Regions from separate parts of the Mesorhizobium salmacidum genome, predicted to be linked through region 2. Evidence: riboswitches for the same ligand, from Rfam matches in the RefSeq annotation. Region 2 holds a riboswitch; the other holds the start of a gene.
The links. A riboswitch is a leader RNA that binds a small molecule or an ion and turns the genes downstream of it on or off. The one in region 2 is predicted to bind thiamine pyrophosphate.
Positions count from the first base shown of each region.

Region 1: linked by a shared signal. The riboswitch ahead of thiB (thiamine ABC transporter substrate binding subunit) and the one ahead of O7A60_RS03875 (YkoF family thiamine/hydroxymethylpyrimidine-binding protein) in region 2 are both predicted to bind thiamine pyrophosphate.

Region 1 covers NZ_JAPYKS010000004.1:203,531-211,039, forward strand. Annotated here, with positions in the region: gene O7A60_RS07365 (ABC-F family ATP-binding cassette domain-containing protein) at 9-1,829, opposite strand; gene O7A60_RS07370 (thiamine diphosphokinase) at 1,831-2,475, opposite strand; TPP riboswitch at 2,563-2,677, shown strand; gene thiB (thiamine ABC transporter substrate binding subunit) at 2,721-3,719, shown strand; gene thiP (thiamine/thiamine pyrophosphate ABC transporter permease) at 3,743-5,410, shown strand; gene thiQ (thiamine ABC transporter ATP-binding protein) at 5,403-6,179, shown strand; gene O7A60_RS07390 (M48 family metalloprotease) at 6,412-7,509, shown strand, end outside.
Region 2 covers NZ_JAPYKS010000002.1:264,077-271,585, reverse strand. Annotated here, with positions in the region: gene O7A60_RS03890 (glycosyltransferase family 39 protein) at 1-1,316, shown strand, start outside; gene msrA (peptide-methionine (S)-S-oxide reductase MsrA) at 1,503-2,021, shown strand; gene O7A60_RS03880 (hypothetical protein) at 2,214-2,522, opposite strand; TPP riboswitch at 2,797-2,910, shown strand; gene O7A60_RS03875 (YkoF family thiamine/hydroxymethylpyrimidine-binding protein) at 2,901-3,509, shown strand; gene O7A60_RS03870 (ABC transporter permease) at 3,614-4,369, shown strand; gene O7A60_RS03865 (ABC transporter ATP-binding protein) at 4,366-5,133, shown strand; gene O7A60_RS03860 (ABC transporter substrate-binding protein) at 5,126-6,142, shown strand; gene O7A60_RS03855 (methyltransferase family protein) at 6,386-7,021, shown strand; gene O7A60_RS03850 (DUF3309 family protein) at 7,307-7,471, shown strand.

The DNA of each region.
Region 1 (7,509 bases), on a different contig from region 2:
AGGCGGACCTACCCTTCCATCTCTTCCCGCAGCATCTCCAACTCCAGCCATTCTTCCTCGAGCGCCGCCAACGTGGCGCGCTCCTTGTCGAGAGCGGCGATCGTCTTCTGGAACGAGGCCGGGTCGCGCTCGTAATAGGCCGGATCGGCGATGTTGTTTTCCAACCGCGAGATCGATGCGGTCACCGCCTCGATCTTCTTGGGTAGGGACTCCAAGGCGAACTTCTGCTTGAACGACAGTTTCTTCGCCGGCCCTTTCGGCGCCGCCGGCTCGCTCCTGCCCGGCGTGGGCGCTTCGCCGGCTTCGGCCTTGGCGCGTGTCTTGCGATCGTCGAGCCTTGTGCCGCCGCGTTGCGCCAGCATGTCGGAATAGCCGCCGGCATATTCGACCCAGCGGCCGCCGCCGTCCGGCGCGATGATGCTGGTGACGGTGCGGTCGAGGAAATCGCGGTCGTGGCTGACCAGGATGACGGTGCCGGCAAAACCGGCAACCAGTTCCTGCAGCAGTTCCAGTGTCTCCATGTCGAGATCGTTGGTCGGCTCATCGAGCACCAGAAGGTTCGCCGGCCGTGCCAGCACGCGCGCCAGGATCAGCCGCGCCCGCTCGCCACCGGAAAGCTCACGCACAGGGGTGCGGGCCTGTTCCGGCTTGAACAGGAAATCCTTCATGTAGGAGACGACATGGCGTTGCTCGCCATTGATGACGAGATTTTCGCCGCGCCCGTCGGTCAGATATTGCGCCAGCGTCTCCTGCGGGTCGACGGCCTCACGCTTCTGGTCGAGTGTGGCGATTTCCAGATTGGTGCCGAGCCGCACCGATCCTGCGTCCGGCGCCAACTCGCCGGTCAGCATCTTCAGAAGTGTCGTCTTGCCGGCGCCGTTCGGCCCGACAAGACCGACGCGATCGCCGCGCTGGATGCGGGTCGAGAACCCCTTGACCACGGTGAGATCACCAAAGCTCTTCTCGATGTTCTTGGCTTCGATCACCAGCTTGCCGGATTCGACGGCGTCGCTTGCCACCATGGTCGCGGACCCTTCGGCGCCGCGATGGCCGCGAAAGCGCTGGCGCATGGTCTGCAGTTCGCCCAATCGGCGCATGTTGCGCTTGCGCCGCGCCGTCACGCCATAGCGCAGCCAGTGCTCCTCGCGCACGATCTGGCGGCCGAGCCTGTGCTGCTCGCGCTCTTCCTCATCCAGCACCAGGTCGCGCCATTCCTCGAAATGGCCAAAGCCCTTGTCCAGCCTGCGGGTCTGGCCACGGTCGAGCCAGACGGTGGCGCGCGACACGCGTTCGAGGAAGCGGCGGTCGTGCGAAATGACGATGAGCGCCGAGGAAGTCCGGACGAGCTCCTCTTCCAGCCATTCGATGACAGACAAGTCGAGATGGTTCGTCGGCTCATCAAGTAGCAGGATGTCGGGCTCTGGCGCCATGACACGGGCAAGCGCGGCGCGCCTGGCCTCGCCGCCGGACAGGTCTCCTGGCCGTTCCTCGCCCGACAGGCCGAGATGCTCCATCAGATAGCTGGCGCGGTAGGGATCGTCGGCTGGCCCGAGCCCGGCTTCGACATAGGCCTGCACATTGGCGAAGTCGTCCATGTCCGGCATTTGCGGCAGATAGCGCACTGTCGCGGAAGGCTGGCGGAACACCTCGCCGTCCTGCGGCTCGATCAGGCCGGCGGCGATTTTGAGCAGCGTCGACTTGCCGGACCCGTTGCGGCCGACCAGCGCGATCTTGTCGCCGCCCGACGCGGTCAAGGCGGCGCCGTCGAGCAGCGGTGTGCCGCCAAAAGTCAGCTTTATCCCGTCGAGATTGAGAAGAGGCGGGGCCATGTCAGCTTTCAGGCAATGGATGGGGATGGGCGAGCAGCAGGGCTCGGCCATGGCGAAGCGCGATGTCGAGGCGGCCCTTAACCTCGTTGGAAATGGTCAACGACGAACCGAAAGCCACCTCGACCTTGTCGAGCGGCCATTTGGCGCCGGTGACGGTCAGGCCGGAGAGTTCGGAGAAGCCAAGGATCGAAAACAGCGTGCCGTCGGCATAATCGAAGCCGGCCCTGCCGAGCAGCAAGGGGACAGCCTCCTGGGCACCGCTGGTCAGAAGCACATCCGTTCCGGCTTCGGCCAACCGCAGACCAAGCGCCAGGTGCAGGAAGGCGTGGTCGGCGCGCTTGCCGCCGAAGGCGCCCGCCAGCACAAGGCGCGTCGCCCCGCGTTCAAGGGCTGCCGCGATCGCCAGTTCGCCGTCGGTCTTGTCCTTTTCCGCAGGGAAGGTCTGTCTGGGCACGGCGGCCAGGTGGGCGGGCAGATCGGGCGGCACGGAATCGAAATCGCCGACCCACAGTTCCGGAACAAGGGCCAGCATCCGCGCGTGGCCGATGCCGGCGTCGGCGGCGATGACGCGCGAGGCTTCGACCTGGCGGTCAAGCCGGGGCGTGCGGATGAGATCGCCGCCAAGCAGGATGGTGAATGTGCTCATATCCCGTCGCCCTTACCAGCCCGGCACGGGAAACGGAAGGCGGCAAACTCCCACTTGCGTGTCCCATCGGCCGGGCTTATGTGTCGAAATGCTCTAACGGGGTGCCGGACGCGACTTTCGCGGGCCGGCTGAGAGGCAGTCTCGCCAACCCGCTGAACCTGATCCGGTTTGTACCGGCGGAGGGATTAGACGTTTCGGACAATCCGACGCCTCAATTCCTTTCAACGCAAACGAAGGAGGCGCCGATGCGCACGCTTTTATATTCCCTCATCGCGGCCACGGTAGTGACCCTGTCCGGGCCGGCTTTGGCCAAGGACAAGCTCACCGTCTACACCTATGAAAGCTTCACCGCCGACTGGGGTCCAGGCCCGGTGGTGAAGAAGGAATTCGAGGCCGAATGTGGCTGCGATGTCGAGTTCGTCTCGGTCGCCGATGGCGTGGCACTGCTCAACCGCGTCAAGCTGGAAGGCGCTTCGACCAAGGCCGATATCGTGCTCGGCCTCGACACCAATCTCACCGCCGATGCCAAGGCGTCGGGCCTGTTCGCACCGCACGGCGCGGTGAGCGATGTCAATGTGCCGGGCGGCTGGAGCGACGATACTTTCGTCCCCTTCGACTATGGCTATTTCGCTGTCGTCTACGATACCGAAAAGCTGAAGACGCCGCCGAAAAGCCTGAAGGACCTGGTCGAGGGCAGTGCCAATGATAAGATCGTCATTCAGGATCCGCGCACGTCGACGCCCGGTCTCGGCCTGCTGTTGTGGGTGAAGTCGGTCTATGGCGACAAGGCGCCGGAAGCCTGGGCCAAGCTCAAGGCCAAGGTGCTGACCGTGACGCCGGGCTGGAGCGAGGCCTATGGCCTGTTCACCAAGGGCGAGGCGCCGATGGTGCTGTCCTACACCACCTCGCCGGCCTACCACATGGTCGCCGAGAACACCGAGCGCTACCAGGCGGCATCCTTTGAAGAGGGCGAGTATCTGCAGATCGAGGTCGCCGGCATCACCACGACAGGCGCCAAGAACCCGCTGGCGGCCAAGTTCATGGCTTTCATGACCGGGCCGAAATTCCAGGACGCCATCCCGGAGACCAACTGGATGTTCCCGGCCGGCAAGACCGACAAGCCGCTCAACCCTGCCTTCGACAAACTGGTCAAGCCGACCAAGACCTTGCTGTTCAGCCCCGAGGAAGTCGCGGCCAACCGCAAGGCCTGGGTGGACGAATGGCTGGCGGTGATGAGCAAGTAGGCTTTGTGGGCTAGTCTCGTGAGATGACCGCCAAGGAACACAATGTTTCCCAAGTCGATCGTTGGTTCTCAGGGCAAACCCGCTCTGACCCCCGCATCACAGCCGGCATTGTCGCGCTTGCCGCAACCTCGCTGCTGATCGGCGGCGCTTTTGCCGGGCTGCTCGCCGAAGGCGCCCACGATTTTTCCGGCGCCTGGGCCGCCTTCGATCCTTACCTCTTCCGTGTCGTGCGCTTCACGCTCTGGCAGGCGGCCCTGTCGACGCTGCTCTCGGTCGGGCCTGCCCTGTTCGTGGCGCGGGCGCTGTCGCGGCATCCACGTTTCCGCGGCCGCGCCTTCATCCTGCAGCTCTTCGCCGTGCCGCTGGCGCTGCCGGCGATCGTCGCGGCGCTCGGCATCCTGGCGCTCTACGGCCGAGCCGGCTATTTCGCCGGTCTGTCCAACTGGGTTGGCGGCCAGGGGTGGCCGGGCATCTACGGCCTCTCCGGCATTCTCGTTGCCCATGTCTTCTTCAACCTGCCATTGGCCACCCGCCTGTTCCTGGAGGCGCTGCAAACCATCCCCTTGGACCAGTGGCGGCTGGCGAGCCAGCTCGGCATGGGAGCGCGACCGGCGTTGCGGCTGATCGAATGGCCGACGCTGCGGGCCGCCTTGCCTGGTGTCGCCGGACTTATCTTCATGCTCTGCATCACATCCTTCACCATCGTGCTGACGCTCGGCGGCGGACCGGCCGCGACGACGCTGGAGGTCGGCATCTATCAGGCATTGCGCTTCGATTTCGATCCCGCGCGGGCTGTCGCGCTGACATTGTTGCAGATCGCGCTGACCTTTGTCGTGGTGCTGGCGTTGACCCGGCTTGGTGCCAATGTCGTCGGCGACACCAACCTGCCGGTCGCGCCGCGCCGCTATCTCTCGGTCAACAGGATTGAGGCCGTGCTGAATGCCCTGCTCATCGGGCTGGCGCTGCTGTTCGTCGTGGGACCCATGGCGGCGACCGTGGCGGCCGGATTGGGCGCCGATCTCGGCCGGCTGGCCGGTGAGGCCACTGTCCGGCAAGCGACACTGACCAGTGCCGTGCTCGCGTTCCTGTCGGCGTTGCTTTCGGTGATGCTGTCGCTGGCTCTCACAATGGCGCGGAGGGCGCTGGCATTGAACCGCCGCTCCGGCTCAAGGACACTGCTCGAACATGCCGCCGATACCGGCGCCGGGTTTGTGCTGGTCGTGCCGCCGATCGTCATCGGCGCCGGCTGGTTCCTTCTGTTGCGCCATCTCGGCGATGTCTTTGCTGTCGCCCCGCTCATGGTCGTCACCGTCAACGCCGTCATGGCGATGCCTTTCGCGCTGCGCGCCGTCCGTCCCGCCTATGATGCGGCAAGCGAGCGTCACGAGCGGCTCTGCGCACAGCTCGGCATTTCCGGCTGGTCGAGACTGTGGCTGGTCGACTGGCCGTCGCTTCGGCGGCCGCTCGCCACCGCCTTTGCCTTCGCCATGGCGCTGTCGCTTGGCGATCTCGGCGTGATCGCCCTGTTCGGCAGTGATTCCGTGCAGACCTTGCCCTACCTTCTCCTGGCGCGCATGGGCAGCTACCGCACGCAGGACGCCGCCGGCCTGGCGTTGTTGCTGGGCCTTGTCTGCCTGGCGCTGGTGCTGGCAGCGGACCGGCTGGGAAAGGGGATGGCCCGCGATGTCTGACGGGGCGGCTGACGGCAAAGGGGTTGCGGTGCGGCTGGACAAGGTCTCGTTCAGTTATGGCGAGGCGTTGTTCGCCTTCGATGTCGGATTCACCGCGACGCAGATCACCGCCATCATGGGGCCGAGCGGTTCGGGAAAGTCGACGCTGCTCAATCTGGTGGCCGGGTTCGAGACGCCGAGATCCGGCCGCGTGCTGATCGGCACGGCCGATGTCGGTGGCGACCCGCCGGCCATGCGGCCGGTGTCGATGGTATTCCAGGAAAACAATCTTTTCGCCCATCTTTCTGTCCAGCAAAATGTCGGGCTCGGCCGTTCGCCATCGTTGCGGTTGACCGAAGCCGACCACGCCGATATCGCGGGCGCCCTTGCACGCACCGGCCTTGCCGGCAAGGAGAAGCGGCTGCCGCGCGAGCTTTCGGGCGGCGAGCGTCAGCGCGTCGCCCTGGCCCGCGTGCTGGTGCGTGACCGCCCGGTGCTACTGCTCGACGAACCCTTCGCCTCGCTTGGGCCCGCCTTGCGCGACGACATGCTCGACCTGGTCGCCAGCCTCCATGCCGAGCGTGGCATGACGGTGCTGTTCGTCACGCACCAGCCGCAGGATGCCCGCCGCATCGCGCAGAAGGTGGTGTTTCTGGACAATGGCACCATCGCTGCCACAGGCACCTCGGAGGATTTCTTTGCAGGGGCTGGGCCGGAGGCGTTCCGGCGCTATATCGGTGCCGGTGCCGGGGATGCGTTATCACGAGATATTGCCCGGAAGCGGACATAATTTACGCTCAAACCGGCTTGAGGCGATGTGGCGCTTGCTTGCCATGACTGGAGTAGTGTGGCTAGGTCCGCTCGATACCGGTCCGGCACAGGCCGTGATTTGCCTACAGCATCTGCTGCCCGCCCCGAGGGGCGCGTGACGGACGCTGTAGCAGTTTGTTTTGCGCATGCCGTGGTCATGCGCAAGGATCTGAAAGGAAGCCATTCTGGCGATCAGCGCTGACAGGCTACGAATGAATCCGCTGGCGCGGTTCCTGGCGCTGGCTGGCTTTGCCGTGGCGCTGGCAAGCTGCCAGATGTTCACGCCCCCCGAGGTCCAGGAATCCGGCTTCCAGCCATCCGACAAGCCGATCACGGTGGACAATGTCGCCGCCAACAACAAGCTTGCCGAACTCGCCAAGGCGCAGCATCCGCGCATCCTTGCAACGTATGGCGGCGAATATTCCGATCCCAAGCTCGAGCGCATGGTAGCCAAGGTGGTCGGCAATTTGACCGTGGTATCGGCCAACCCGACCCAGACCTATCGCATCACCATCCTCAATTCGCCCAACGTCAACGCCTTCGCGCTGCCGGGCGGCTATCTCTACATCACGCGCGGCCTCTTGGCGCTGGCCAATGATTCGTCCGAGCTCGCCGCCGTCATCGCGCATGAAATGGGCCACGTCACCGCCAATCACGGCCTGCAGCGCCAGCAGCTGGAGGCCGAGGAAGGCCTGGCGACCAAGGTTGTTTCCGATGTGCTCGGCGACAGCCCGACCGCCAAGGCAGCACTGATCCGCGGCAAGCTCAGGCTGGCGCAGTTCTCGCGCAATCAGGAACTGGAGGCGGACGCCATCGGCATCAAGTCGATCGGCGAAGCCGGCTACGATCCCTATGCCGCCGGCCGCTTCCTGCAGTCGATGTCGGCCTACACCGATTTCCGTTCGATCAGCGGTGCCACGGACGCCAGCCTCGACTTCCTGGCCACCCACCCCAACACGCCGCAACGCATCGATCTGGCACAGCGCCACGCCCGCCAGTTCGGCGCGCCCGGTTTCGGCACGCGCGACCGCGATTCCTTCCTCGCCGGCATAGACGGCCTGCTTTATGGCGATACGCCGGAAGAAGGCTATGTGCGCGGCGAAACCTTCCTGCATCCGGGCCTCGGCGTGTCGTTCACCGTGCCGGACGGTTTCATCATCGACAATTCGGCGGCAGCGGTTACGGCGACCGGGCCGGGCGACATAGCGATCCGCTTCGACGGCGTTTCGATCGACAAGAACCGCGTCCTGACCGATTATATCAGAAGCGGCTGGGTGGCCGGCCTCGACGACAGCACCGTCAAGCAGGAA
Region 2 (7,509 bases):
CCGGCTGGCTGCTCGAGACCAGCCATCTTCTGACCGGATCGTTCCGCTGGCCGCAATATCTGCTCGCTCAGCTGACGATTTCGGCCACCTTCGTCCTGGTCTATCTGCTGGCCCGCGACATGCTCGGACAACGCCGCGCGCTGGCTGCCGTGCTTTTGATGCCATCGATATATTTCTTCGGTTGGCCGACGCCGCAATTCAATCACGACTATGCGCAGATGCCGTTCTGGGCCGCGATCTGCTGGCTGTTGTGGCGCGCCGGCCGCGGCGACGGGCCAGGCTGGTGGCTGGCGCTCGGACTGGTGTCCGGCGTCGGGCTCTACGCCAAGTTCTCTACCGGCCTGCTGCTCGCCTTCGGCGCTCTCTGGCTGCTGTACGAGCCGCGCGCGCGCAGCCGGCTCGCGACACCCTGGCCATGGCTTGGCCTGGCCGTTTTTCTCGTGGTCGCCGCGCCGCTGGCCATCGCACTCTACCGCATCGATTTCCTGCCGTTGACCTATTTCGCCGACCGCGATGCGTGGGTGAGCGAGCACCGTGCGCGGCTCTACTATATCGGCGTCCAGATCGCCGGGTTTTGCGGCTTTCTCCTGGTGTTGGCGCTATCAGGGCTCTTGCGGCGCTCACCAGCCCCGCAAGAGACGGTCGAGCGCGGCACGCTCGTCTATCTCCTATGGATGGGGCTTGGGCCCGCGGCGCTGGTCATGGTGGCCTCGCTGTTCACCGGCGCCGGCGAGGCCTGGGGCGCGCCGATGTACAATCTTGTCGGCATCGTAGCGTTGGCCTTTCTCGGTCACCGGCTCGGCGCCGTCGAGATGCGAAAGCTGGCGATCTGCGCCTTCATCTGCATCGTCACCATGTCGGGCGCCTATGCGGCAATCCGCTGGACGGACTGCAATGTGCGCGGGCGCATGGACGCCGTCTGCTGGCCGGCGCAGCCGATCTCGGACGAGGCCGAGGCAATCTGGCACGCGGCGGCGCCCGGCCAGCTCGACATCGTCGGTGGCGACACCAATCTTGCCATGCTGGCGGGCCTCAATGCCTATGACAAGCCGTCGATCTTCACCGACCTCGATATGCGGTTCGCACCCTGGATCACGAGGCAGCGGTTGCGCGACCATGGCATGCTGATGATTTGGCGTGGTCATGGCGTGCCGCCACAGTTGCGGGCATGGTTGGACAACATCCCGGTCAAGACGGTTCTTTTCAACTGGTCGCGCGAGGCGCCTCCGGTGGCGATCAGTTTTGCCGCCATTCCGCCTGGTACGCGATATCTGCCGGGTGCCGCCAGCAGCCGGACCCGGCATCCGCGCGTCTAAGGCGGGCAGTGTCATGCGCCGGTTCGTTAGGGGGCGCCTTCCATCGGTATGACCGAATGGCCGCTCGTCTGACTGGACGAACCAGGCGACAATGCCCATTTATGGGAATATCCAAATTTGTTGTCGCGCAATTCCCCGGGAAAGCCGCTACACTTTTCCTGGGATTGCCTTTTGAGGAGACGTTACATGGCGACTTCGAGCGAACGTGCAGTGCTTGCCGGTGGCTGCTTCTGGGGCATGCAGGATCTGATCCGGCGCTTCCCGGGCGTCCTCGCCACCCGTGTCGGCTACAGCGGCGGCGACGTGCCGAACGCCACCTATCGCAATCATGGCACGCATGCCGAAGCCATCGAGATCACCTTCGATCCGGCGAAAATCGGCTTCCGCCAGCTTCTGGAATTCTTCTTCCAGATCCACGATCCGACGACGCGCAACCGCCAAGGCAACGATGTCGGCATGAGCTATCGCTCGGCAATCTACTACACCAGCGAGGAGCAGAAGCGTGTGGCGGAGGACACCATCGCCGATGTCGATGCCTCCGGCCTGTGGCCCGGCAAGGTTGTCACCGAGCTCGCGCCGGTCGGTGCGTTCTGGGAGGCCGAGCCCGAGCACCAGGATTATCTGGAGAAATATCCCAGCGGCTACACCTGCCATTTCATCAGGCCAGGCTGGAAACTGCCGGTTCGCGAAAAGGCAGTTTCATAAGATTTTTTTGGCGGCGGGCAGAAGCTCCCGCTGGTTGCCACAAGACCATATCAATAGCGGCTGTTAACCACCGTCCGGCGGTTGACAGTTCGAATCGGCGCGAGGGGTGCCGCCGGCCGGTCGTGGCGGACACTGAAATCGATGCGCATGGAAATCGCGGAACCTCAGTCCGCGATTTCCATGCTGCGAAAATTATTTCCCGCAGTTGCTGTCGTTAACGGTCGGCGCGGTCGCATTGCCATTGGCATCCGTCTGCGCGCCCTGCGGATTGTTCGGGCAATTCTGGTCCGCGTTGGAATTCATGTCACCCGGCGCGATGGTCGTGCTGTTGGTTGCGCCCGGATCGATTGTATTAGGCGAAGCCGGGGTAGCTGGGTCTACAGTGACCGACTTGACGCTGCCGCCGGGCCGATCCGCGCGGGTTGCGCTATTGCTTTGCGCCATGGCGGATGTTGCAAAGGCAATGGTGAAGGCCGAAGCCGCGAGGATTTTCATAAGCATGGTTTGTCTCCATTTCTATGAATTCGTCGCCAGAGCGATTCACGGGCTTCGCGGAAGCAACTGACCGCTCTATCTCTTTGTTTTGACGCACTGCCAGAAACCGCCTCACACTTTTCCTGCGATTGCGTCTGGTGGGGACAACCCTCGGCATTGCGAAGGTTCCAGACAAATTTCCGAGCCGGCGGCACCCGGTTGCGTCTGCGCTGGCGCAATGCTTTTGGCGCAGCTTGCTGAAAAAACAGCTTCCCCAACCGAACGAATGGTGCTTTAACGCCGCCATCCACAGGGGTGCTCCGTACGGTCGGGGCTGAGACGGGGGCGGCAAGCCCACAGACCCTAGAAGCTGATCTGGGTAATACCAGCGGAGCGAGGCGGGCGATGTTTTCAGGTGCACAGGTTTCCCTATATCCAATGGCCGACGATTTTGTCGGCGTCATCCTGGGCGCGCTCGGCGCGCTCGAGCCGTACCGCGACAAGCTCAGGATCGAGACCGACGACATCTCGACCCTGCTGGTCGGGCCCCCCGAGGTGTTGTTCCCGGCGCTGCGCGACCTTTTCGTGGCTGCGTCCGGCAGCGGCAAGCATTGCGTGCTGTCGGCCACCATTTCGCGTGGCTGTCCAGGGGAGCCGGACGATCCAATCTGCCGCTCCGACACGTTCGGCGGACCCGCCGGGCCACTCGGACCACGCAAGCAAGCGGCCATCACCGCCGTGCGCGGCGCGCCCGCCACTGGCCAGCCAGCGGCGGCGCAGTTCTCGCTCTATGTGATGGGCACGGACGACCACATGGACGAGATCTATGGCTGCATCGATTTCCTGAAGCAGTCCGGCGTCTACGATCGCTCCAAGAGTTTCTGCACCAAGCTGCGCGGCGATGCCGGCGCGATCTTCTCGGCGCTCGATGAAGCGTTCTGCCGCTTCGGGCCAGGCGCCGGCCACGTAACCCTCGACGTCACGGTTTCGGCCAACAGTCCCACTGCCGTTTGAACCGCTCGCGCCGAAGCGCGCGCCGTCAAGGTTATCTTCTCGTGGTTTCATCGTCATTCAACTCGCGTCAACTCGCGGGCTTCTTCGCCCAGGCAGCGCCGGCCGTGATAACGATCGGTCTGGTGCTCGTGGCTTGGGAACTCTACGCAAACCATTCCGGCATCAAGCCGACGGTTCTGCCGGCGCCCTCGCGCGTCTTCGAACAGACGATGCTCAATCGTGACGCGCTGCTCGACAATGCCATTCCCACCATCCGCGCCACGCTGATCGGTTTTGCCTGTTCGCTCAGCGCCGCCTTCGCGCTGTCGATGCTGGTCGACTTCTTCCAGCCTTTGCGGCGCGCGCTGTTTCCCGTGTTTATCGTCAGCCAGACTTTGCCGCTGGTCGCCATCGCGCCATTGGTGGTGCTTTGGTTCGGTTTCGGGCTGACGCCCAAGATCATGCTGGTGGCGCTGGTCACCTTCTTCCCGATGCTGGTGGCCCTCGTACAGGGCTACGAGGCGACCGAGGTCGAGATTGGCCAGATGCTGCGCGCCATGGGAGCAGGGCGCTGGCGGGTCTTCATGCTGGCACGGTTGCCTTCGGCGCTGCCGTATTTCTTCGCGGGCCTCAAGATCTCCATCACCTACGCCGTCGTCGGCGCCATCTTCGCCGAATATGCGGGCGCGGCCAAAGGGCTGGGCATCTACATGCTCAACGCCAAGAACAATTTCCGTCCCGACCTGGTGCTCGCCGCCGTCGGCGTCAGCGCCGCGCTCACCCTCGTCCTGTTCGGGCTGACGGCGCTGCTGCAGCGTCTGGCCATGCCCTGGGAACAAGCCGCTGGCAGGCAAGCCGCCGGAAAAGGCCCGCAAGCATGAGCCGGCTCGAATTGCGGCATATGCGCAAGGTCTTTGGCGGGCTCGAAGTGCTCGCCGACATTTCACTGCGCGTGGATGCCGGCGAATTCGTCTCGATCCTTGGGCCTTCGGGTGCCGGCAAGTCGACGCTGTTCCAGCTTTTGACCGGCGCCGAGCATGGCCAGGGTGAGATGTTCTTCGACGGCGCGCCGCTCGACGATCACGGCAGGCATTTCGCCTTCATGCCGCAGCGCGACGCGCTGATGCCGTGGCGGTGCATCCTCGACAACACGACGCTGGGGCTCGAGGTGCAAGGCGTCAGCCGCAAAGAGGCGCGGACGCGCGTCGCGCCGCTGTTTGCCGAGTTCGGGCTTGCCGGCTTCGAGCGGCATTTTCCAGCGCAGCTTTCGGGCGGCATGCGCCAGCGCGCGGCGCTGCTGCGCACTGTCGTGCAGGAACGCGACATGTTGCTGCTCGACGAGCCGTTCGGCGCGCTCGATGCACTGACCCGGGCGGCCATGCAGCGCTGGCTCGAACAGATGTGGCGGCATCATCGCTGGACGGCGATGCTGATCACCCATGATGTGCGCGAAGCCGTGTTCCTGTCCGACCGCATCTATGTGCTGTCGGCGCGGCCGGCCCATGTCGTGCGCGAAATCAAGGTGCCACTGCCGCGCCCGCGTGATCCGACCAGCACCGCCACACGGCAGGCCGGGGCACTCGAGGCCGAAATCCTCGATATTTTGCTCAACCTCCAGCCATCCAAAGGACATGACCATGACTGACTTGACGCGCAGGCAAGCTCTGCTGCTCTCCCTTGCCGGCAGCGTACCGCTGATCACCGGATCGAGCCGCTCCTTCGCGGCAACGCGGAAGGTTACCGTCGCGCTCGACTGGACGGTCAACACCAACCACATCGGGCTGTTCGTCGCCCGCGACAAGGGCTTTTATCGCGAGGCCGGCCTCGAGGTCCACATCCTGCCCTATAGCGATACCGGTGCCGGTACGCTTGTCGCCAACCGCGTCGCCGATTTCGGCATCAACGGCACCATCAGCCTGTTCACCCAGAGGACCGCTGGGGCCGACTTGAAGGGTGTCTATGCCGTCGTGCAGTCCGAGACAGGCCGGCTGGTGTTCAATGCGGCGCGCAGCGAGATCAAAAGTCCGAAGGATCTGGATGGCCTGACCTATGGCGGCTTCGGCAGTGCCTGGGAGAACGCACTGATTTCAACCATCATCCGGCATGATGGCGGCAAGGGCGATTTCGAGACGGTGACGCTCGGCACTTCCGCCTACGAGGCGCTGGCCAACGGCTCGGTCGACTTCACGCTCGAAGTGTCGACCTGGGAGGGCGTCGAAGCCGAACTCAAGGGCGTCAAGCAGCGCAGCTTCGTCTACGCCGACTATGGCGTCCCCGACGAGCACACGACGCTTATCTCTTCGAGCGAAGCCTATCTCCAGGCAAATCCCGACCTGGCGTCATCCTTCATCCAGGCAACGCGGCGAGGTTATCAGTTCGCGGTCGATCATCCAGGGGAAGCCGCCACGCTGCTGATCGCCGCCAACAAGGATGCCCTGAGCAATCCGGCGCTGATCCACGCCTCGCTGAAGACACTGATCGAGGGGCACTATCTGCACGGGCAAGACGGTACCATCGGCATCATGGATCCGGCCAAGATGGAAGCGATTGGCTCCTATCTCCTTGCTGCCGGCATTCTGCACGACGCCGATGGCAAGATCGTCGCGCAACGTCCCGATTTTGCGAAATATTTCAGCAATGTGTACCTCAGATAGGCATCAATGCGGAAACCGCGAAAGGATCGTCCGATGCTGGACGCCGGGATGTCGCCAAGGTTGCGACCCCGACAAACCCCGGGTGCGGCCCTCACCTTCGATCCGGTTTGATGCCGATCTGATCTTCTCGGTTAACGGCTCGGCAATGGTTGCGTGCGAGGGTCGCCCCGAGGGATCATCGGGATGCTTGCCTTGCTCATGTTAAAAAGCGACACACTTTCGCCTGCAGCAGATAACCGGTTTTTGTCCGCGGCGCGCAAGCGCGAGATTCTGCTCGACCTGCGCGAAGGTTTCTTTCGTGTCTGCGCCTTGATGTGCGCGGGGCTGTTCGTCTATCGCGGCGTCTATCAGCTTATCGAGGATCCGACCCGGCTCAATGCCGCGCTGGTGGCGATTTCCGAGATACTCACCTTCACCTGGCTGCTTCTGTCGCGGCGTCCGGTGACGCGTGACTGGAATCCGCTGACGGTCATCGTTTCGGTGTCAGCCAGTTTTGGCGTTGCGTTGATCACCCTCCAACCAGGCATTGCACTCATCCCCCTTTATGTCGCCGCGCCGTTGCAGTTCATCGCACTGTTGTTCGTTATCTGGGGTAAGATCTCGCTGGGGCGCTCTTTTGCGATCCTGCCCGCCAATCGCGGTGTGATGACGGGCGGTGCCTATCGGCTGGTGCGGCATCCGATCTATGCCGGTTACCTCGCCGGCCATGTGCTCTACCTCCTGTCGGCCTTTTCCTTCCACAATCTCGCGGTCTATGCGGTAATTACCTATCTCCAGCTTTACCGCATCTTGCGCGAGGAGGCCTTGTTAGCCACCGTGGCGGAGTATCGCGCCTACATGGAACGCGTGCACTACAGGCTGTTCTATCGGCTATTCTGAGAGCAAGATCGCCAAGGCACTGTTGGCGAATCCATTTTTGGGCTGTTCAGGGGCGGGTCGCCTCAACATCGCCCAGTGAATCAAAGACTCCCGGCAAAAGCCAGGGTTGTCAGCAGTCCGAGCCCGCCGTCCAGGCGGGCTTTTCTGCGTTTCGGGGCTGAATGTTCCGCAGCCGCAATGGTCCGGCGGAACGCCAGCCCCCCTAAAACGTTCATACCTTGCAACATCCGAAATGGCGCGATGTTGAAACAGCGCGAAAGCGCGCATTCAGGAGCAGGGAAGGCCATGGGTCTAGGAACGATACTGATCATTATTCTAATCCTCGCGCTGCTCGGCGGCTTCAGCGGTCTCGGCGGTGGCCCGTTCTACGGAACCGGTTATTATGGTGGTGGCGGTCTCGGACTTGTGTTGCTCATCGTCATCATCCTTGTCGTTCTGGGACGCATTTAGCAGTTCGATCACGGCGGCAATCGCAATCGCGTGACCCC